4 regions of the Rhodobacter sp. 24-YEA-8 genome follow, and region 2 is predicted to be linked to each of the others. Evidence: riboswitches for the same ligand, from Rfam matches in the RefSeq annotation. Region 2 holds a riboswitch; each other region holds the start of a gene.
The links. Region 2 has a riboswitch for cobalamin ahead of BLW25_RS21890 (aromatic ring-hydroxylating oxygenase subunit alpha). Riboswitches for the same ligand answer to the same signal wherever they lie in the genome.

Region 1 (4,604 bases), on a different contig from region 2:
CAGCGCCAGCGGCAAATGCGGCGCGGGGTGACGGCTGACGCCTTCCGGCGTAATCACCACGCTTTCAAGACAGCCCTCGGGGCTGTCTTCCAGCACGCATCCGGTCGCAATCACCCGCGCCCCGGGGCGCAGGTTCAGGCCCGCCCGCGCCAGCGCCAGATCTTCGAGCCGCGCGATCTTCTGCCCCGACAAGAGTGACAGCTCAAACGGGTTCGGCGTGGTCAGATCGGCCAGCGGCAGCAATTCATCGCGGATCACCGCCACCACCGCTTCGGGCACATAACGCCCCGGCTTGGCATCGCCGATCACCGGATCGCAGAGATAGACCAGACGCGGGTTGATCTCGCGCGCTTTCGCGATGAAGTCCGCCGCCATATGTGCGATCGCGGCCGAGCCGATATAGCCCGTCACGATGTAATCGGCCCGTTCGGGGAGCCCACGCTCCATCGCGCCCAGAAGCAGATCGGCGAAAAAATCCTCGGGCAGCGCGCGGCCGCGCAGGCTCGGGTAATCGGGGGTATTCGAGAACACCACTGTCGGGATCGCCGCCACCTCCAGCCCGGCCGCACAAAGCGGAAACAGCGCCGCCGAATTGCCGACATGGCCGAACACGACCTGGCTCTGGATCGAAATGACGAAAGGCGGGGTCTGCATTGCTATGTCCTTCCCGCGCAGGATCCCGGTCATGGTTCGGGGCGCGCGGGCAGAGGTTACAACCGCTCGCGCGCAAAAGGCCATGGGGTAAACCCCGGGTCTCAGGGGAATTTCCGCAAAGATCTGCCGTCATGCGCTGATGACGGGTCCGGGATGGCGGATCCCTGGTCCGCCTCGCAGGACAGGTCCCGGATGCGCCCCCTGTAACGCGCCCGTGATAACTGGCGTTGACAGACCACCACCCCGGCGGGTAGCGCTGAGGCGACGGTTCCCGCGAGGGAGGAAAGAGGGAACGCAGCAGGGCATCCGCCCGATCTGCGGCTGCCCCCGCAACTGTGAGCGGCGAGGGTTTCGCAATATGCCACTGGGGTTCAGGGACCCTGGGAAGGCGCGAAATCCACAGACCCGCGAGCCAGGAGACCTGCCGTCGGCCATATTCACGGGCAGGCGCATCAGGCGGGGGTTCCTGATGGCAAGGATGACATGCGGGTGATTGCCCGCCTGGTCCTGGCAGTCTGCAGTGACGAGCGATTCACCTTTCGGGGTAAAATTCATGCCGTCCATTTCGCGCCGCACATCTGTGCGGCTTTTGCTGACACTTACCGCTCTCACCCCCATCACCGCTGCGCCGGTGCTGGCCGAAGAGACCACCATCGGCCTCGGCACCATCTGGCTGCCGGTCGATGACGAGGCGGGCCAGGGGCTTGAGGCCACCGCGCCCACCGCGAGCCGGCTGGGTGAAAAGATCCGCGATATTCCTGCCGCCGTCGAGGTGATCGGCACCGAGACCATGGCCGAACGCGGTCTCCATTCGATCGCCTCCGCCGTATCGCAGACCGCAACCGGGGTCACCTCGATCGCTGCACCGGGCTATGACAATGCCTTCGCCGCGCGCGGCTTTCAGGGCACGAGCTCGGTGATGATGCTGTTTGACGGCACCAGGCAGTTTCCCGGGCGCGGCAATATCTCTTTCCCGGTCGACAGCTGGCTGATCGAGGAATTCGAGGTCCTGAAAGGCGGCGGCTCGGTGATCCATGGGCATGGCGCGATTGGCGGTTTCGTCAATGCGATGCCCAAACGCCCGTTTGACGGTGCGCCGCGCCATCTGTTGACCGCGCTTGCAGGGTCAGATGGCAGGCTGCGCTTTGGCGCCGACAGTGGCGGCTCGCTCTCGGACACACTTTCTTACCGCATCGCGGTGATTGCAGATGGCTCCGACGGCTGGATCGACGGTGCGGATGACAGCCTCGGCGCCGTGACCGCTGCGCTGAGCTGGAAGGCGACGCCTGATCTGACCTTCACCCTGTCGGCAGATTACGCGAAGCGCGAGCCGATGACCTATTATGGCACGCCCCTGCGCAACGGCATCCTCGTCGCCGGGACCGAGGCGCTGAACTACAATGTCGAAGACGCGAAGACTGACTTCACCGATCACTGGCTGCAGCTGAAAACCGAATGGGCGCCTTCGGACTCGGTCCGCGTCTCGGCTGTGCTGTACCGCATCGGGTCTGACCGCAGCTTCCGCAATGCGGAAACCTATGAATGGGATCCGGTGACCGATACGGTATCGGTCGGCGAATTCGTCGCCATCGACCAGGATCAGGATCAGACCGGCTTCCGGCTGGATGCCGGCTTCCGCCACGGGATCGCGGGCTATGACAGCCATACGGTGATCGGCTTTGACCTGAACCGCTCGAAATCCGGCTATGCCAGTGCCTTCAACTTCGGTTCGGTCACGGTCGACCCGTTCAACCCGCGCCCCGGCCGCTTCCCCGCCAGCCTGACCCCGGTGGCACAATACCGCTCGACCCTCGACCAGCGCGCGGTCTTTCTGGAAAACCGCACCGACCTTGGCCAGGGGCTGGCGCTCAGCCTTGGCCTGCGCCAGGACTGGTTCGATCTGAGCCGCGAGGGTATCGCAACCCCCGCATCGAGCTTTGACGCCAGCTACAAGGCCCCATCGGCGCGGGTCGCGCTCAGCTGGGCGGCGAATGAGACCACGGTGGTTTACGGCCAGCTGGCCTGGTCCACCGACCCGGTGAACATGCCGCTGATGGATTACGCCGCGAATTTCCGCGACTTCGATCTGACCACGGGGCGGCAATTCGAGATCGGGATGCGCCAGAGCTTTGCCGATGGCCGCGCCGAATGGTCGCTTACCGCCTATGATATCGTGAAGCGCAATGTGCCGGTGCTGGCGCCGGGGTCTTTCACGCTGCAACAGGCCGGGCAGCAATCCTCACGCGGGATCGAGCTGGCAGCCAGCGCCACGGTGACCGACACCCTGCGGCTCAGTGGCAATATTGCCCGCACCAAAGCGCGGTTTGACGATTTCACCTTCTTCGATTTCAACACCTTTTCCTGGGTGGATTATTCGGGGAATGTGCCGATCCTCGTGCCGGAAACCTCGGCCAATCTCTGGGCATCCTGGGGTTTCGCCGATGCCTGGACCGCGCATCTGGGTGTGCAATTCGTCGGCAAGGCCTGGTATGACTACGCCAATACCGAGAAACGCGGCAGCTTCTCGCTGATCAATGCCGGGCTTGACTGGCAGGCGGGCGAGACCTCGACCCTGTCATTGCGCGTGACGAACCTCTTCGACAAGAGCTATGCGGCATATCTCTACCCCGAAAAGGGTCAGGTGGTTCTCGGTGCGCCGCGCCGGTTCGAGTTGCAGCTGACCTCGAAGTTCTGAAAGCCGCCCCCATGACCGACGCCTCACAAGACGAGACCTTCGCGTTGCTTGCCCGGCTTTTCGGGGCCGAAGGGCATTTGTGGAGCATCGGCACCCTTGCAGGGTTCATGGGGTTTGACCTGACCGGTATCCCGCAAAACATCGGCGGGGCACTGGTGCTGGAAGGTGAGACCGGGCGCGCCCGTCTCACCCCCGGCGGAAAGCTCCTGGCGTTCGAGACCCTCAGCAGCGAGCCGAAGGGCTGGAACCACGGGATCGCGCTCTGCCAGGCGGGTGGGCTGCCCCCCCGCCCCCGCGACCGCCACCTCAGCGTGGTCGCGGATGATGCAGCCCTGGTTGCCGCAGACCAAAGCGCGCCGGCGCTTGATCTGGGGCTGGGCCATGCCGGGCTTCGCTGCCTTTTTCGACCTGCGGCGACGGCCCGCGCCCAGGCCCTGCTGCTGGCCGGCCAGCACTGGAACGATTGCCGCGAGGCGCTGGCCGCGCTGCCGGGTGCCTGGATTGCCGAGACACCCTTTCTGCGCGCCGAGCGGGTGGCGGATGGCACCTGCCCGATCCATGCGATCCCTTCGGCCGGGATCCGGGGCCTGACCCATGCCGCGACCACGCCGGTACCAGAGGGCTGGCTGCCCTTTGCCCATATATTCCCGCCGCATCCGGCGCGGGTGCGCCCGGGGCTGCGCCGCCCGTTCGATCCCGATATCCATACCGTATTCCAGTCCATCCTCGCGCGTCATGGCCGCCCCGACCTGACGGCGCTGAAAGCTGCGACCCGCGCGCGGCTGCAAAGCAGCCTGCCACCCGAGGTGGCCGACGCGCCCGGCCAGAGGCCCGACCGCCACGCCCAGGCCGTCATCCGCGTCACCCTGCGCCAATGGCTCGCCGAAACCGGCCTGGCCCCGCCCGGAGCCTGGCTCTCGCGTTATGACCGCCCGCTTCTGGCTGCGGTCCGGAACCAGACATGACCCAATTCCCCCCACTGACCCGGCGCGGGGCGCTGGCGTTCGGGTTGTCGGCGCTCCTTCCGACCCTTGCGCCGCGCGCGACCCGTGCACAGGGCGCGCGCGCGCTCCGTTTTGTCACGACCGAACTGATCCTGACCGAAACCGCGCTGGCGCTCGGGCTCACCCCACTCGCCGCCGGCAATCTGCCGCTCTATCGCCGCCTTGTCGGCGTTCCGGCATTGCCCGATGGCCTGCATGACCTCGGCCCGCTCAATGAGCCGAATATGGAGCTGCTGGTTCACCTCGCCCCC
Region 2 (4,604 bases):
ACCTGCAACCTGCTGGTGGCGCGATAATAGCCGGATTGCCCGGCGAAATTCATTTCGTCCCCGGTGAAAACGAACCGCTGACCACCCGGCGCAATGAGGGTCAGAACTGTCTCGCTGCCCCAGCTGCTGCCGCGATGGGAGACACCGATTGCCGTCTCGATCTCGGTCACACGGCTCCCGGCCGGGACCGTAAAGGTACGGCTGCTGGGCGCGTTGCCCCAGACCGAGATATTCGACAGATCGACGCTGGCGATCTGCTGGCGTTCCTGCGCAAGGGCGGGCGAGACCAGCGCAACGCACAGCGCCGCGATCAGGCCGGCAAGCCAGACCAGGGGTCGGAAGGCGCGGAAATCTGGAGATGGAGTTCTGCTGGCACTGCTCAGCCGCATCGGTCTTCCCTTCGGATTGGGCCGGCCCGCTGCTCCTGCCAGGTCCCGAAAGGCACCTGATATCAGGTGGCATTGCGACGACCTGGTTACACTTTAAAGGCGATACCGATCACGAAGAAATGCAGCAATTCTTCAGATGAAACCTCAGGAAATGCAGCGTAACGCCCTGAAACATCATGCGTGTCATGATTAACGCAATCTCCGGGAAACCCACGTTGCGCCTGCGGCAATCAGGGATCCGGTCGGTCACTGTCACGCCGGCAAGGCTTGTTCAGGTCGGGCCTGCGATTTCCTCGCAGGCGATTTCTGAAGGAGGGGACGCCGCGCTGACGTCAGCGGTCTCTCACGTCCTGAAAGCCCGGCGCACTGCGGATCGCAGCGTGGTTCTCATCGGCCGAGGCGACAAAACCTTTCATCAGCTCCAGAAGCGAGCGGCCAGGATCGGTCAACACATATTCGACGCGGGGGCACTACGGCATAGATGGACCGGTTCACGAAACCATCCCTTTAAAAGGGTGCTGATTTAGCCCGGCACTGAAGACATTTTCCTTTGATGTTCGAGGACGCCGGTTTGTTCATCTGGTTTGGCTGGCGTGTTTGGACGCCGAATGCCGGTCGCGCGATGTGCGCGCACGTCAGCTGGACCGCAAGGATCTGGTGATCCTGAACAACGTTTCAGCCGAATTCGCCGTCTCGCCTGACAGTCGCCCACTGGCGGATCGCGCGCGGTCGGCAGTGTTTTCCTCGATCCGGGATGCCGTGCTGGTCTCGGGCGCGATCACCGGGGAATCTGCCCAGATAGTGGATCCGGAAAACGTGAAGAAGACGCTGCCTGACACTCCGGTTCTCGCCAATAGCGGCGTGAAACATGGCACGGTCGAAGATGTACTGAAAATCGCGGATGGCTGTGTGGTTGGCTCCTCGCTCAAAGTGGATGGCCATACTTGGAATGCGGTCGATCCCAAACGCGCGCGTGAATTCATGGATATCGTGCGCAAGATGCGGGGCTGAGTGGCGGAGAGTTGCCCCGTCCCCTCCCGGTGGACAGCCTTTCTGCGCGATGACACCAGGCCCGGTGGGGTGACCCAGCAGGCCGGCATTCCGTTTCATCGGCGTGCCGGCCTTATCGCAAAAACCATGTCGTTAACCTTTCACCACGTCACAGCCCCAGCGAGACGCAATGCGACACGGGAGAATTGCCGCTGGCTGGTCTGTTCGCGACATCCACGCTTCGCTCCAGGGACAGACGAAGGGAAGGGCATGCGTCCCACTGGGGCGATCAGGGTGCCCTGCGACAGCGATGCCGGAGGGAGAATTGGGAAGCCGGTCAGAGTCCGGCGCTGCCCCCGCAACGGTAGCGGTCCAGAGTTCAGGCAGATGCCACCGGGCATAGACCCAGGAAGGCGCCTGAAACGTCCGAAAGGGCGAGGCCGAAGTCCGGAAACCAGCCCCGATGGAACTACCACCTATGGCTGCGGCGGGCGGCCTCGGGGCGTATGTGCCGAAGCTATTTGGCATCGTCTCCGACCCGTCTCGCCGCGCGGAAATGGAGATACCCCTGGCGGCCCAGCCTGAACGAGAAGCGCAAGCCGCCGATGGCCGCAGTGCCCCGGCAATAAAGCGGCGCAGTTCCGGACCATGGCAGGCGTCCTCATGGGATTGCAGGAGTTGAGTTGAGGTAACTGGTATTCCGACAAGGACCCCCGGCCCTGAGGCTGGTCCCGAAGTCGCTGCGTCCCCGCTAAACTGAAGACAGCTGAAAAGGACAATCAATGACACAAGGCCGTCAGATAACTGCCGCTGAAGCAGAGGGTCAGCCGATGGAAAAAACGCTGCCCAGCAACTGGTACAGCGATCCGGACCATCACGCGGAGGAATGCAGGGCGATCTTCATGCGCGAATGGTATTGCACCGGACGGGTCGAGGAACTCGACGCCGCCGGGGGCCATATGGTCGTCGATGTCATGGGGCAGAGCATCCTGATCCTGCGCAAACCGGACGGGGCGCTGCGTGCCTTTTACAATGTCTGCCGCCATCGAGGGGCAGAGCTTTGCACCGCGCGCCATCTGGAAGAGCGGGCAGGGCGCGCGCCGCTGAAAGGCGGCGTTGCCGGCAGTATGATCCGCTGCGCCTATCATTCCTGGGCCTATGATCTGGATGGCCGCCTCGTTGCCGCTCCGCATCTGGTGGAGGGCGAACATATCCGCAAGGCGGATTTCTCACTGCATAAGGTGGGCGTTGACAGCTGGGGCGGCTTTCTGTTCGTCCATCTCTCACCTGAGGGAGCCGGCACCCTGGCCGAACAGCTGGGCGGCGCGCCCGAACGCGTTGCGCGTTACCCGCTGGCCAATCTGCGGATCGGGGCAGAGATCACCTATGAGATCGAGGCGAACTGGAAGATCCTCGCCGAGAATTACAACGAATGCTATCATTGCGGCGGCGTGCATCCCGAGCTTTGTGCCATCGTTCCTGCGTTTCGCGCCAATGGCGGTTCCGGGCTGGACTGGGAAAATGGTGTGCCGCATCGCGAGGGTGCCGATACTTTCACCGCAACCGGCACCACGCCGCGCTCGTCTTTCCCGGGCCTTGATGCGGCAGAGCAGCAAAACCACAAGGGAGAGCTGATCTATCCCAATCTTTTCGTAAGCCTCGCGCGCGATCATGTCGCCTGTTTCCTGCTGACGCCAAAGGGCCCCACAGCCACGACAATTCGATGCCTCTTTCTCTTCGCACAAGACGAGATGGCACGGCCCGGTTTTGACCCGGCGGATGCGGTGGAATTCTGGGATCTGGTGAACCGTCAGGACTGGTCGGTCTGTGAGCGGGTGCAGCGCGGCATCCGCAACCGGGTACATGATCATGGCTATTATGCCCCGATGGAGGATTGGAATCTCGACATCCGCCAATATGTCATCAGCCGCCTCGAGGCCGCTCGGGGGTGAGATCGGCTTTGTTTAGCGCGGCTGCTCAGCGCCCTATCCCGATAATGCGCTGAGCAGCCGGAGCAGCTTTGCTTGCGCCTCTGAGGACCAGCGGAATGAGAAGTTGAGCGCGAGGCACAGGTTTTTGCCGGCATCCGGATCCTGACGGACCCGGCAAAAATCTCCGGGCAGGAAACTGATATCTTCCGCCAGATGCGACAGGACGGCGAGGTCATCTTGCCGCGCGGTTTGCAGCCAGCACATGAAACCGCCATCGGGATCGCTAAGCTGCATTCCCGACCTTGTGCCAATCGCCTGCTCTGTTGCGCAAATCGGCTGAGTGGATTCATCTCGGGAATCCAGCGAGATAGCTGCTCTGCATGAGCAGACCCACACCACCGTCGTACAAGACCGGGAACTGGCCAAGCGACAACAAGGCGCTCAAGCGCCGCGGTTCACTGGCGATCTGGTTCGACCCCGCCATAACGTGGGAGGCCGCGCCCACCGCCAAGCGCGGGCGACAGCGTGACTATAGCGATGCCGCGATCCAGACCTGCCTGACGATGAAAGTGTTGTTCGGAATGGCGCTCAGACAGACGACCGGCTCTGTCGAGAGCCTGCTGCGGCTGGTCGGCCTGGATTGGACTGTGCCGGACTTCAGCACGCTGTCGCGGCGCCAGAAGACGCTGAAGGTCCTGGCGCTTCAAGAACCGCGCCTGAAGATCAGGGCCTGACTCGCCCTTACAACATGATCAGTCCCGTCGGCTCAGGCCCTGATCTCCGACCGCCGGGTGGGGTCAATATTGCGCGCCGATAGGGGGCAGCTTTCCACGCCGATTGACACGCCTGCGATGCGCGCAATCTCGTAAGGACGCCCCGCCAGTTCGGCAGAAATGTCCTTGATCAACAGATCGAGCGCACAATCCCGGCCGACCTCCCGGGCCGGCACATCCCGACCCACCGCCTCGACCCGCGCCATCCATTCGCGCCAACGCGGGGCCTGCGGCAACTCGGTGAGTCCGGCGTCCAGCCGTTCGGCGGATTTCGGAGCCATTGTAACAACCCGTAAAGCCGAAAGGTCGGTCGTCCGGTCAGCTCACGCACCAGGCCGAGTGATGTCAGTCGGTCGAAGAGCCATCGCGCGGCGCGATCGCTGGCCTCGGCCCCCGCCTGTGCTGCCAGCGCGTCCTCCGTCAGCAGCATAGCGACGATGGTGGCAGCATCCTTTCCGGGCCGCCGCAGATTTACCGCGCGCAGAGCAGCGCGGCGGGTCAGATCGACGTGACGATCAAAG
Region 3 (4,604 bases), on a different contig from region 2:
GGGCGTCGATGGCGGCGGTGTCGCCGGCGGCGGCCCAGGCACGGTAGAAAGGGATCAGGACAAGCGGCGCCCCCCCCTGCGGCAGGTCACGGAGCACGCCGGCCGACGGGTGCCAGAAGCCAAAGCCCGGCAGCGATTTCGCGCCGGGCACCGGCCCGGCATAGAGACCCGCCGCAAGCGCGAGCTGCGCAAGCGCGCCCTGGGCCGCGACCGCTCCGCCGGTATCGCACAGCGCGGAGAGGCGCCGCAGCGTGGCCACCGGCAAAGTCGAGGCGGCATCCAGCCCAGGGTCGGGGCGACCATCCGCCGGCAGGAGCGCCAGCGCGATCCCGCGTGATCTGGCCATGTTAGAGACCTGTTCGACGCCGTAGGCCCAGTAATTCACCCCGCCGATCAGCCGGATCAGCACGCCCTTTGCCCCGGTCAGCGTCTGCCCGATCCAGGTATCGACCGACAGCGGATGCGACAGCCGCGACAGGTTCGCCAGCCTGAGCGAGGGCAGCGTCTCGCGCCCCCGCTTCCACCCTGCCGCGAAAGCCCCGAGATCGCTGTCGGAAAACGACATCACCACCAGATCCCCGGGCGTCTGCCCGAGATCCTGCGGCGTGTCGGTCTCTTCCAGACCGTGGCTTTCGCGAAAGAGGACGTGCATCAGGCCCCTTATGCCCCCAGAGCGGCCCGAACGGCGGCCGCGTCGATATTGCCATGTTCCGCGATCACGACAAGCTGCGAGCGGCGGGGCTGGTTGCCCCAGGGCCGGTCGAACTGATGACGCACACGCGGGCCGACGGCCTGGATCAGAAGGCGCATCGGCTTGCCTTCGACCGCCACATGGCCTTTGACGCGCAGGATGTTCTGCGAGGCCGCCAGTGCCGAGACTTTCGCCGCAAGCGCCTCCGGGTTGGTGATTTCGGGCAGATCGACCACGATCGTGTCGAAATCGTCATGATCATGATCATCATGGCCATCGTGATGCGAGGGGCGCTCATTCAGGCTGTCCTCGGCGGCCGCACCGATCCCCAGCACGACACGCGCATCGATCACGCCTTCGGTCAAAGGCAGCATCGGCAGCGGGCGCGGCGCTTCGGCCTCGATCACGGCTTTTGCCTTTGCGATGCCGGCATCCCCTGCGAGATCGGCCTTGGACAAAAGCACGATATCGGCACAGGCGATCTGATCTTCGAAGACCTCGGAAAGCGGGGTCTCGTGATCGGCTTCAGCCGCGCCGGGCCGGGCTGGGTTCGGAGCGAAAAGACCGGCGGAGACTGCTTCGGCATCGGCCACCGCGACCACACCGTCGATGGTGATTTTCGAGCGCAAAGCCGGCCAGTCAAAGGCCTTCAGCAGCGGTTTCGGCAGCGCAAGGCCCGAGGTTTCGATCACGATATGATCGGGACGCGGCTCCATCGCCATCAGCTTCTCGATCGAGGGGATGAACTCGTCGGCAACGGTGCAGCAGATGCAGCCATTGGTGAGTTCGACAATCGAGCTTTCCGGGCAATTCGCATCGGCGCAGTCGCGGATCAGGTCACCATCGACACCGACATCGCCAAATTCATTCACCAGCACAGCGAGCCGCCGCCCGCCCGGGTTTTGCAGCAGGTGCCGGATCAGCGTGGTTTTCCCGGCGCCAAGAAAGCCGGTGATCACGGTGACGGGGGTTTTTTCCAGGGATTTGTCTGCGGACATGTCAAAGCTCCATCGGAGGGATACGGGCGATTGTGTTCTTGCGGATGACCTCGGGCCGCGCACGCCAGGGGACGATGCCATCGGGCGTCGCCGCAAAGGCGTGATACATGGTGACGAGGTCGTTCAGATGCAGATCGGGGTCGAGATGGCCCTGCACATAGGTCCAGCGGCCCGGGCCGCGAAACACCACGGCGCAGCCATTGGAACAGGCGGACAGGCATTCCTGGCGACGATGCGCCACGCCTCTGGCGGCCAGCGCCTCAGAGAGCCGCGCGCCATCGCGTATGGCCTCGGGGCTGCTGCCCGGCAATCTGCATGTGGTACAGACCACAAGCTCGGCTTCTCCGGCCATCTGCCCCTCCGGCATGGCTTTGGCTGCGCGGGGAACAGGTGGCGGGCGAAAGCACCACCAGACCCGCGGCTCACCCCGGCCGCCCGTTGCGAATGATGCGCGCCCCGAAGGGCCGCACCGACGCTGGCAGGTCTCCCGGCTTGCGGATTTCGGGGGATGCCCCCTGCGGGCGCCCTGCCTTCCCGGCGCGGTGCCAGTGGCGGTTGGGCGACCTTTCCGGTCACGGTCGCGGGGGCGGCTGCGCTTGGGCTTTCGGCCTGTCGCATTCCCTCTTCGCCTGCTGTATGGCAGGAACCAGCGATGGCCACAGCCAAGCCATCAGACCCACCGAATGTCAAGCGAGGCCAGGAATGACCGATGCTCCCGATCCCGCCGCAAATCCTGCGGAAGATGCTGCCCGCCACGCCGCAAAAAAGGCGAAGATCAAGGCCGCGCGCGACCGGATGATGGCGGAAAAGACCGGCGAGAAGGGGCTGATCATTGTCCATACCGGGCCGGGGAAGGGCAAAAGCTCCTCCGCCTTCGGGATGATCCTGCGCTGCATCGCGCATGAGATGCCCTGCGGCGTGGTGCAGTTCATCAAGGGCGCGATGTCGACCGGCGAACGCGATCTGATCCTGAAGAATTTCGGAGGTCTCTGCCAGTTCTACACGATGGGCGAAGGCTTTACCTGGGAGACCCAGGACCTGGAGCGGGATAAGGCCGCAGCGGCGCGCGCCTGGGAAAAGGCGAAAGAGCTGATCCGGGACGAGCGGAACCGCATGGTTCTGCTGGACGAGATCAATATCGCGCTGCGCTATGACTATCTTGATCTGGCCGAGGTGCTGGAGTTTCTGCGCGATGAGAAACCGCCGATGACCCATGTCGTGCTGACCGGGCGCAATGCAAAGCCGGAACTGGTGGAAATGGCCGATCTCGTGACGGAAATGGCGATGGTGAAACACCCGTTCCGCGCCGGAGTTAAGGCCCAGGCCGGGGTAGAGTTCTGATGTCGGGCCAGCCCCCTGGCCGGGCGCTGATGATCCAGGGCACCGGCTCGAATGTCGGCAAGTCGCTGCTGGTCGCCGGGCTTTGCCGGGTGGCGCGGCGGCGGGGGCTTTCGGTCCTGCCGTTCAAGCCACAAAACATGTCGAACAATGCCGCGGTGACGGTGGACGGGGGCGAGATTGGCCGGGCACAGGCATTGCAGGCCCTGGCCTGCGGGGTCGCACCACATAGCGATATGAACCCGGTCCTGCTGAAACCCGAGACCGATACCGGAGCCCAGGTCGTGGTGCAGGGGAAGCGCCTGACCTCGGTGCGCGCTAAGGATTACGCCGCCATGAAGCCGAAGATCGCCGGAGCGGTGCAGGAGAGCTTCCAGCGTCTGAAAGCCAGGGCCGATCTTGTGATTGTCGAGGGTGCAGGCAGCCCCGCCGAGGTCAATCTGCGCAGGAATGACATCGCCAATATGGGTTTCGCCCTGGCCGCCGATGTGCCGGTGGTCCTGGCAGGCGACATCGATCGCGGCGGCGTGATCGCGCAGATCGTCGGCACCCAGGCCGTGCTGGATGCGGCCGATAACGCGCAGATCGCGGGTTTTCTGGTCAACCGCTTTCGCGGCGATCCCTCATTGTTCGATGATGGCTACCGGCTGATCGCGGACCGGACCGGCTGGCGCGGTTTTGGCGTTCTGCCCTGGTTTCGCGATGCCCGGCTTTTGCCGGCAGAGGACGCGCTCGACCTTGCGGCCTCGGGCACCGGCCGGGTGAAAGTCGCCTGCCTGGCCCTCAGCCGGATCGCGAATTTCGACGATCTTGACCCGCTGAAACTCGAGCCGGATCTGACAGTTTCGATGATCCTTCCCGGTCAGGCGATCCCCGGTGATACCGATCTTGTGGTGATCCCTGGGTCGAAATCGACACGCGGAGATCTGGCGTTTCTGCGCGAACAGGGCTGGGATATCGACATTCTCGCGCATCGCCGGCGCGGCGGGCGGATCCTCGGGCTTTGCGGTGGCTATCAGATGCTGGGCCGCTCGGTCGCCGATCCCGATGGGATCGAAGGCGCGCCGGGGGTGACGCCGGGGCTTGGCCTTCTTGATGTGGAAACGGTGATGTCGGGCGACAAGCGGCTGGCGCGGGTCACGGCCCGCCATGCCGCCACCGGCCTCGATGTGACCGGCTATGAGATCCATATCGGACGGACCGAAGGCGCTGACCGCGCCCGCCCCTTTGCCTGTCTCGGCGACCAGCCGGAAGGCGCGCGTTCGCCCGATGGCAGGGTCGAGGGCAGCTATCTCCACGGGCTTTTCACCAGTGATGCCTTCCGCGCCGCCTGGCTGAAGGATTTCGGCATCACCGCGGGCGCAACCCGATACGGCGCCGAAGTGGAGCGCATCCTTGACCGCCTTGCCGATCATATGGAAACCCATCTCGATTGTGACGGGCTGCTTGCACTCGCCCGCTGATCGGGCAGAGTGACACGCCGCAACAGGAGGCCATCATGGGACCATATCTGCGCCGGACGCTGCGCCATGCCGGCCCCGCAATGGGCTTTACCGGCTGGACCGAAACCCTGCGCG
Region 4 (4,604 bases), on a different contig from region 2:
CTCCGACAGCATCTGCATGACGACCGCGGTCGAGGTCAGCACAAAGCCGGTGCCCGCCACAAAGCTCGCCGAGGCCGGATAGCCAAGCGCCAGCCCGACACAGGTCAGCACCGCGATAGCCCCGACCACCTGGATCAGCCCCAGCCCGAAAATCTCGCCGCGCATCGACCAGAGCCGCGACGGCTGCATTTCGAGCCCGATCACAAACAGAAAGAGCACTACGCCGAGTTCGGCGACATGGATGACCGCCTCGGCATCCTCGATCACCTTCAGACCGAATGGCCCGATCAGAAGGCCCGCTGCGAGAAAACCCAGGACCGAGCCAAGCCCGAGCCGCCTGAACAACGGCACCGCGATCACCGCCGCGGCCAGAAGAATGACAATGGTGGTCAGATCGACCCCGCCGCCGTGAAGCGCAGCCACTTCGGCCGCCCCCGCGCCCTGTTCCGCCATCTGCGGTTCTCCTGTTGCAATCGTAAGCCGTGCCACAACCATTCGGGCAACGGATCACATACCCGTGACCGGAGAAATGTTAGCTGTATTCCAGAGACACGGCGAGAAAGATTTCATCGGTGCCGCGCGGAGCATCGCAAATGTGTCTGAAGATGCCGTAAACGGTCGTGTTGTCGCGCCAGGTGAGCTACTCCCTGGAAATCGGACAGTGACGGAAGCTACGATCTGACGTTTGCTGGTCTCCACGGACGAGGAGATCAGGCATGCGAAAACGCAGGAACCATGACGCGGGCTTCAAGGCGCGCGTGGCACTTGAGGCCATCAAGGGCGAGCGCACTGTGTCGGAGTTGGCGGCCGAATACGGCGTGCATCCGACGATGATCCATCAATGGAAGAAATCGCTGCTCGACGGGGCTGCGGACATCTTCGAGCGCGGCGGCAAGAAGCCCGCGACGGAGGTGGATGAAGAGACGGTCCGGTCATTGCACGCCAAGATCGGGGAGCTGGCTGTCGCCAACGATTTTTTGTCACGAAAGCTCAAGCCGTGGAGCGGAAAGTGAGGCGTGGGATGATCGAACGGGACCACCCTGCACTGTCGATCGGGGCGCAGTGCCGCCTGCTGTCGATCTCGCGCTCGTCGTTCTGCCACGAGCCGGCTGGAGAGACTGATCAGAACCTCGGCCTGATGCAGCTGATCGACCGGCAGTTCATGGATACGCCCTTCTACGGCGTCCGGCAGATGACCTGGCATCTGCAAAACGAGGGGCACGGCGTGAACCAGAAGCGCATCCGGCGGCTGATGCGGCTCATGCGTTTGATGCCGATTTACCAGAAGCCCAACACCAGCAAGCCGAGAAAGGGCCACAAGACCTATCCCTACCTGCTGGGCGGGCTGCGGGTCGATCGCCCCGGTCAGGTCTGGTGCGCCGACATTACCTATCTCCCGATGCGGCGGGGGTTTCTGTATCTGGTCGCCATCATGGACTGGTTCACGCGCAAAGTTCTGGCCTGGCGCATATCGAACACCCTGGAAGCGGACTTCTGCGTCGAGGCGTTGAACGAGGCCATCCACCGGTTCGGCGCGCCCACAATCATGAACACTGACCAAGGCAGCCAGTTCACGTCCTTCGCTTGGACAGATCGGCTGAAACGCGTCGGAACCCGCATCTCGATGGACGGCAAGGGGCGGTGCATCGACAATGTCTTCATCGAGCGCCTGTGGCGGTCCCTGAAATACGAATGCGTCTATCTGCATGCCTGGGAGACCGGGTCTCAGGCAAAGGCCGCAATCGGATCCTGGGTCAGCTTCTATAACCATCGGCGGCCACACACTGCCCATGGCGGGTTGCCCCCCGCCGTGGTCTACTTCAACAGCATCGAAACCGACCGGCAGGCACAGGCAGTAGCTTAAACATCCTCGAAAACTGTCCAAGCATCGGGGAGTAGCTCAAGGTGCTGTGGCCGCACATATCCATCCCGCGTGACAGCCAGATCGCAGGACTATGCAAGGCGCGATGGCCATATAGGCTGAAACCGGACGGCCAGGCAGCCTGTTTCAGGTGATGCACCCGGGGCGTTGCGAGATTTCGCCAACCGGATTGCGCCAGCTTTGAAAAAGACCGGCTAAATATAGGCCGGAACGGTGCAAATCCATATGAATTCGGTCAGATTCACCTGGCGCGCAGAAGCACCTTCCGGCACAGGTCCAGCTGCAAGGGGGATTTCGAGAAAATTCGTCTGAGCCTGATCTCTTACACTACCGGTTTCGCTCATGATATTCATGAATATAATCTGCCTTTGAAATCGTTGACATTCCCTGGCTCCCAAAGGATTTTATCACTTGATTCAGGTGCCGGGGGAAGCCCCGGTTAAAAGGGAATCCGGTAAGGCCAGTGCCAAATCCGGAGCTGCCCCCGCAACTGTGAGCGGCGAGCCTGTCCGAAAAGCCACTGGCGCATATGCTGCGCCGGGAAGGCCGGACAAGGTTACGACCCGCAAGTCAGGAAACCTGCCTGGATTGATCACCTGTTCCGGCCGCGGTGGGCGTGTCGGGAGCGGCCGTTCCGCAAAGGTGACTGCAAAGGCCCGTGTGACATCTGTCGCCCGGGGCCGGCTTCGCGACATCCGTCGCGGAGTGTCTGTGGTTTTACGGCCTGTCTTTTCAGGCCGCTCAGAAGGCATGTCACAATGACAGAAGGTTTCACTTTCAGGGTTACGAAGATTGGCTTCGACGAGAATTACATTCCCGCCGAAAATACGCGCATCACCACCAATTTTGCCAATCTTGCCAGAGGGGAACATCGCCGGGAGAATTTGCGAAACACTCTGGCGATGATCACTAACCGGTTCAATTCTCTGGCGGGTTGGGACAACCCTGAAGGTGACCGGTATTCCGTCGGGGTTGAGATCATATCTGTCGACATGGATATGGGGGATGCCGAAACTGCGGGCGTTTTCCCGATTATTGAGATTTTGAAGACAAAAATCCTTGATCACAAGAGCCGTAAGGTCATTGATGGGGCCGCGGGGAATAATTTCTCTTCATATGTACGGGACTATGATTTCAGCATAGCGCTCCCCGAGTATAATAAAGGGAGATCCGTTTTCGCCGCGCCAGAAGGTTTTGGAAACCTGCATGGAAATCTGTTCAGGAGTTTCGTTAAATCTGAGGTATATCGTCAGAATTTCAGCAAAACACCTGTGATATGTCTCAGTGTGTCAAGCAACAGAACCTATATTCGAACCGATATCACTCATCCTATTCTTGGTGCTGAATACAGGCAGGATGAAGCATCTCTGACCGACAGATATTTTGCAAAAATGGGAATGAAGGTTCGCTGTTTCATGCCGCCGGGCGCCGTAGCCCCCCTGGCATTTTATTTCATGGGGGATCTTCTGGCTGATTATACAAATCTGGAAATGATCAGTGCCATCAGCACGATGGAGACATTCCAGAAGATCTATCGCCCGGAAATCTACAACGCCAATGCCGCCGCGGGCAGCTGCTATCACCCAAGCCTGAAACATCAGGACTATTCTCTGACGCGGATTGTCTATGACCGCGAAGAGCGCAGTCGTCTGGCGCTGGAGCAGGCCAGGTTCGCGGAAGAGCATTTTATCAGGCCGCATCAGGCCAGGCTTTCGCAATGGTCAGCCAGTTTCGCGCTTTGACAGAATAAAAAAGGTCCCCCACTATGAATAAACTTCTTCCCACCGCCACTGCCGGCAGCCTTCCCAAACCGTCCTGGCTGGCCGAGCCCGAGAAACTCTGGTCGCCCTGGAAACTGGAAGGGGAAACACTTGCTGAAGGCAGGCAGGATGCGTTGCGCCTTGCGCTGGACGATCAGCAGCAGTCGGGCATCGACATTGTGAGCGATGGCGAACAGACCCGCCAGCATTTCGTCACCACGTTCATCGAACATCTTGAAGGCGTTGACTTTGAGAAACGAGAAACCGTAAGGATCCGGGATCGTTATGATGCCAGCGTGCCGACCGTCACCGGTGCCGTGGCGCGCAGCAGACCGGTTTTTGTCGAGGATGCAAAATTCCTGCGGCAGCAGACAAAACAGCCGATCAAATGGGCGCTGCCCGGCCCCATGACCATGATCGACACGCTCTATGATGCTCATTACAAAAGCCGGGAAAAGCTTGCCTGGGAGTTTGCAACAATCCTGAATCAGGAGGCGCGCGAACTGGAAGCCGCAGGCGTCGATATCATCCAGTTTGATGAGCCCGCCTTCAACGTGTTTTTCGATGAGGTCAATGACTGGGGGATTTCTGCACTGGAGCGGGCAGTTGAAGGTCTGAAATGCCAGACCGCAGTTCATATCTGCTATGGTTACGGCATCAAAGCCAATACGGACTGGAAGAAGACACTCGGCACCGAATGGCGTCAATATGAAAAGATCTTCCCGAAGCTGCAGGCGTCAAGCATCGATATGATTTCGCTTGAATGCCATAATTCGCATGTGCCGATGGATCTGATTGAACTGATCCGGGGCAAGAAGGTGATGGTTGGTGCCATCGATGTGGCTTCCGAACGGGTCGAGACGCCGGAGGAAGTGGCCAATACGCTGCGCAAAGCGCTGCAATTCGTAGATGCCGAAAATCTTTGCCCCTGCACCAATTGCGGCATGGCACCGCTGCCGCGC

Region 1: another riboswitch for cobalamin. It lies ahead of BLW25_RS09635 (TonB-dependent receptor); the one in region 2 lies ahead of BLW25_RS21890 (aromatic ring-hydroxylating oxygenase subunit alpha).
Region 3: another riboswitch for cobalamin. It lies ahead of BLW25_RS14130 (DUF1636 domain-containing protein); the one in region 2 lies ahead of BLW25_RS21890 (aromatic ring-hydroxylating oxygenase subunit alpha).
Region 4: another riboswitch for cobalamin. It lies ahead of BLW25_RS16890 (DUF1852 domain-containing protein); the one in region 2 lies ahead of BLW25_RS21890 (aromatic ring-hydroxylating oxygenase subunit alpha).

Annotation. Positions count from the first base shown of each region.
Region 1 covers NZ_FNSK01000001.1:1,963,804-1,968,407, forward strand. Annotated here, with positions in the region: gene pdxY (pyridoxal kinase) at 1-654, opposite strand, end outside; cobalamin riboswitch at 903-1,098, shown strand; gene BLW25_RS09635 (TonB-dependent receptor) at 1,208-3,349, shown strand; gene BLW25_RS09640 (DUF6925 family protein) at 3,361-4,314, shown strand; gene BLW25_RS09645 (ABC transporter substrate-binding protein) at 4,311-4,604, shown strand, end outside.
Region 2 covers NZ_FNSK01000005.1:57,185-61,788, reverse strand. Annotated here, with positions in the region: gene BLW25_RS21905 (putative Ig domain-containing protein) at 1-389, opposite strand, end outside; gene BLW25_RS21895 (BtpA/SgcQ family protein) at 1,014-1,400, shown strand; cobalamin riboswitch at 1,655-1,857, shown strand; gene BLW25_RS21890 (aromatic ring-hydroxylating oxygenase subunit alpha) at 2,210-3,331, shown strand; gene BLW25_RS21885 (hypothetical protein) at 3,365-3,604, opposite strand; partial or broken gene BLW25_RS21880 (transposase) at 3,691-4,005, shown strand; gene BLW25_RS25125 (hypothetical protein) at 4,077-4,364, opposite strand; partial or broken gene BLW25_RS25430 (DUF1403 family protein) at 4,430-4,604, opposite strand, start outside.
Region 3 covers NZ_FNSK01000001.1:2,907,953-2,912,556, forward strand. Annotated here, with positions in the region: gene cobN (cobaltochelatase subunit CobN) at 1-652, opposite strand, end outside; gene cobW (cobalamin biosynthesis protein CobW) at 661-1,689, opposite strand; gene BLW25_RS14130 (DUF1636 domain-containing protein) at 1,691-2,041, opposite strand; cobalamin riboswitch at 2,149-2,355, opposite strand; gene cobO (cob(I)yrinic acid a,c-diamide adenosyltransferase) at 2,392-3,030, shown strand; gene BLW25_RS14140 (cobyric acid synthase) at 3,030-4,490, shown strand; gene BLW25_RS14145 (HPP family protein) at 4,526-4,604, shown strand, end outside.
Region 4 covers NZ_FNSK01000002.1:77,936-82,539, forward strand. Annotated here, with positions in the region: gene BLW25_RS16880 (monovalent cation:proton antiporter-2 (CPA2) family protein) at 1-453, opposite strand, end outside; partial or broken gene BLW25_RS16885 (IS3 family transposase) at 717-1,864, shown strand; cobalamin riboswitch at 2,284-2,484, shown strand; gene BLW25_RS16890 (DUF1852 domain-containing protein) at 2,641-3,624, shown strand; gene BLW25_RS16895 (methionine synthase) at 3,648-4,604, shown strand, end outside.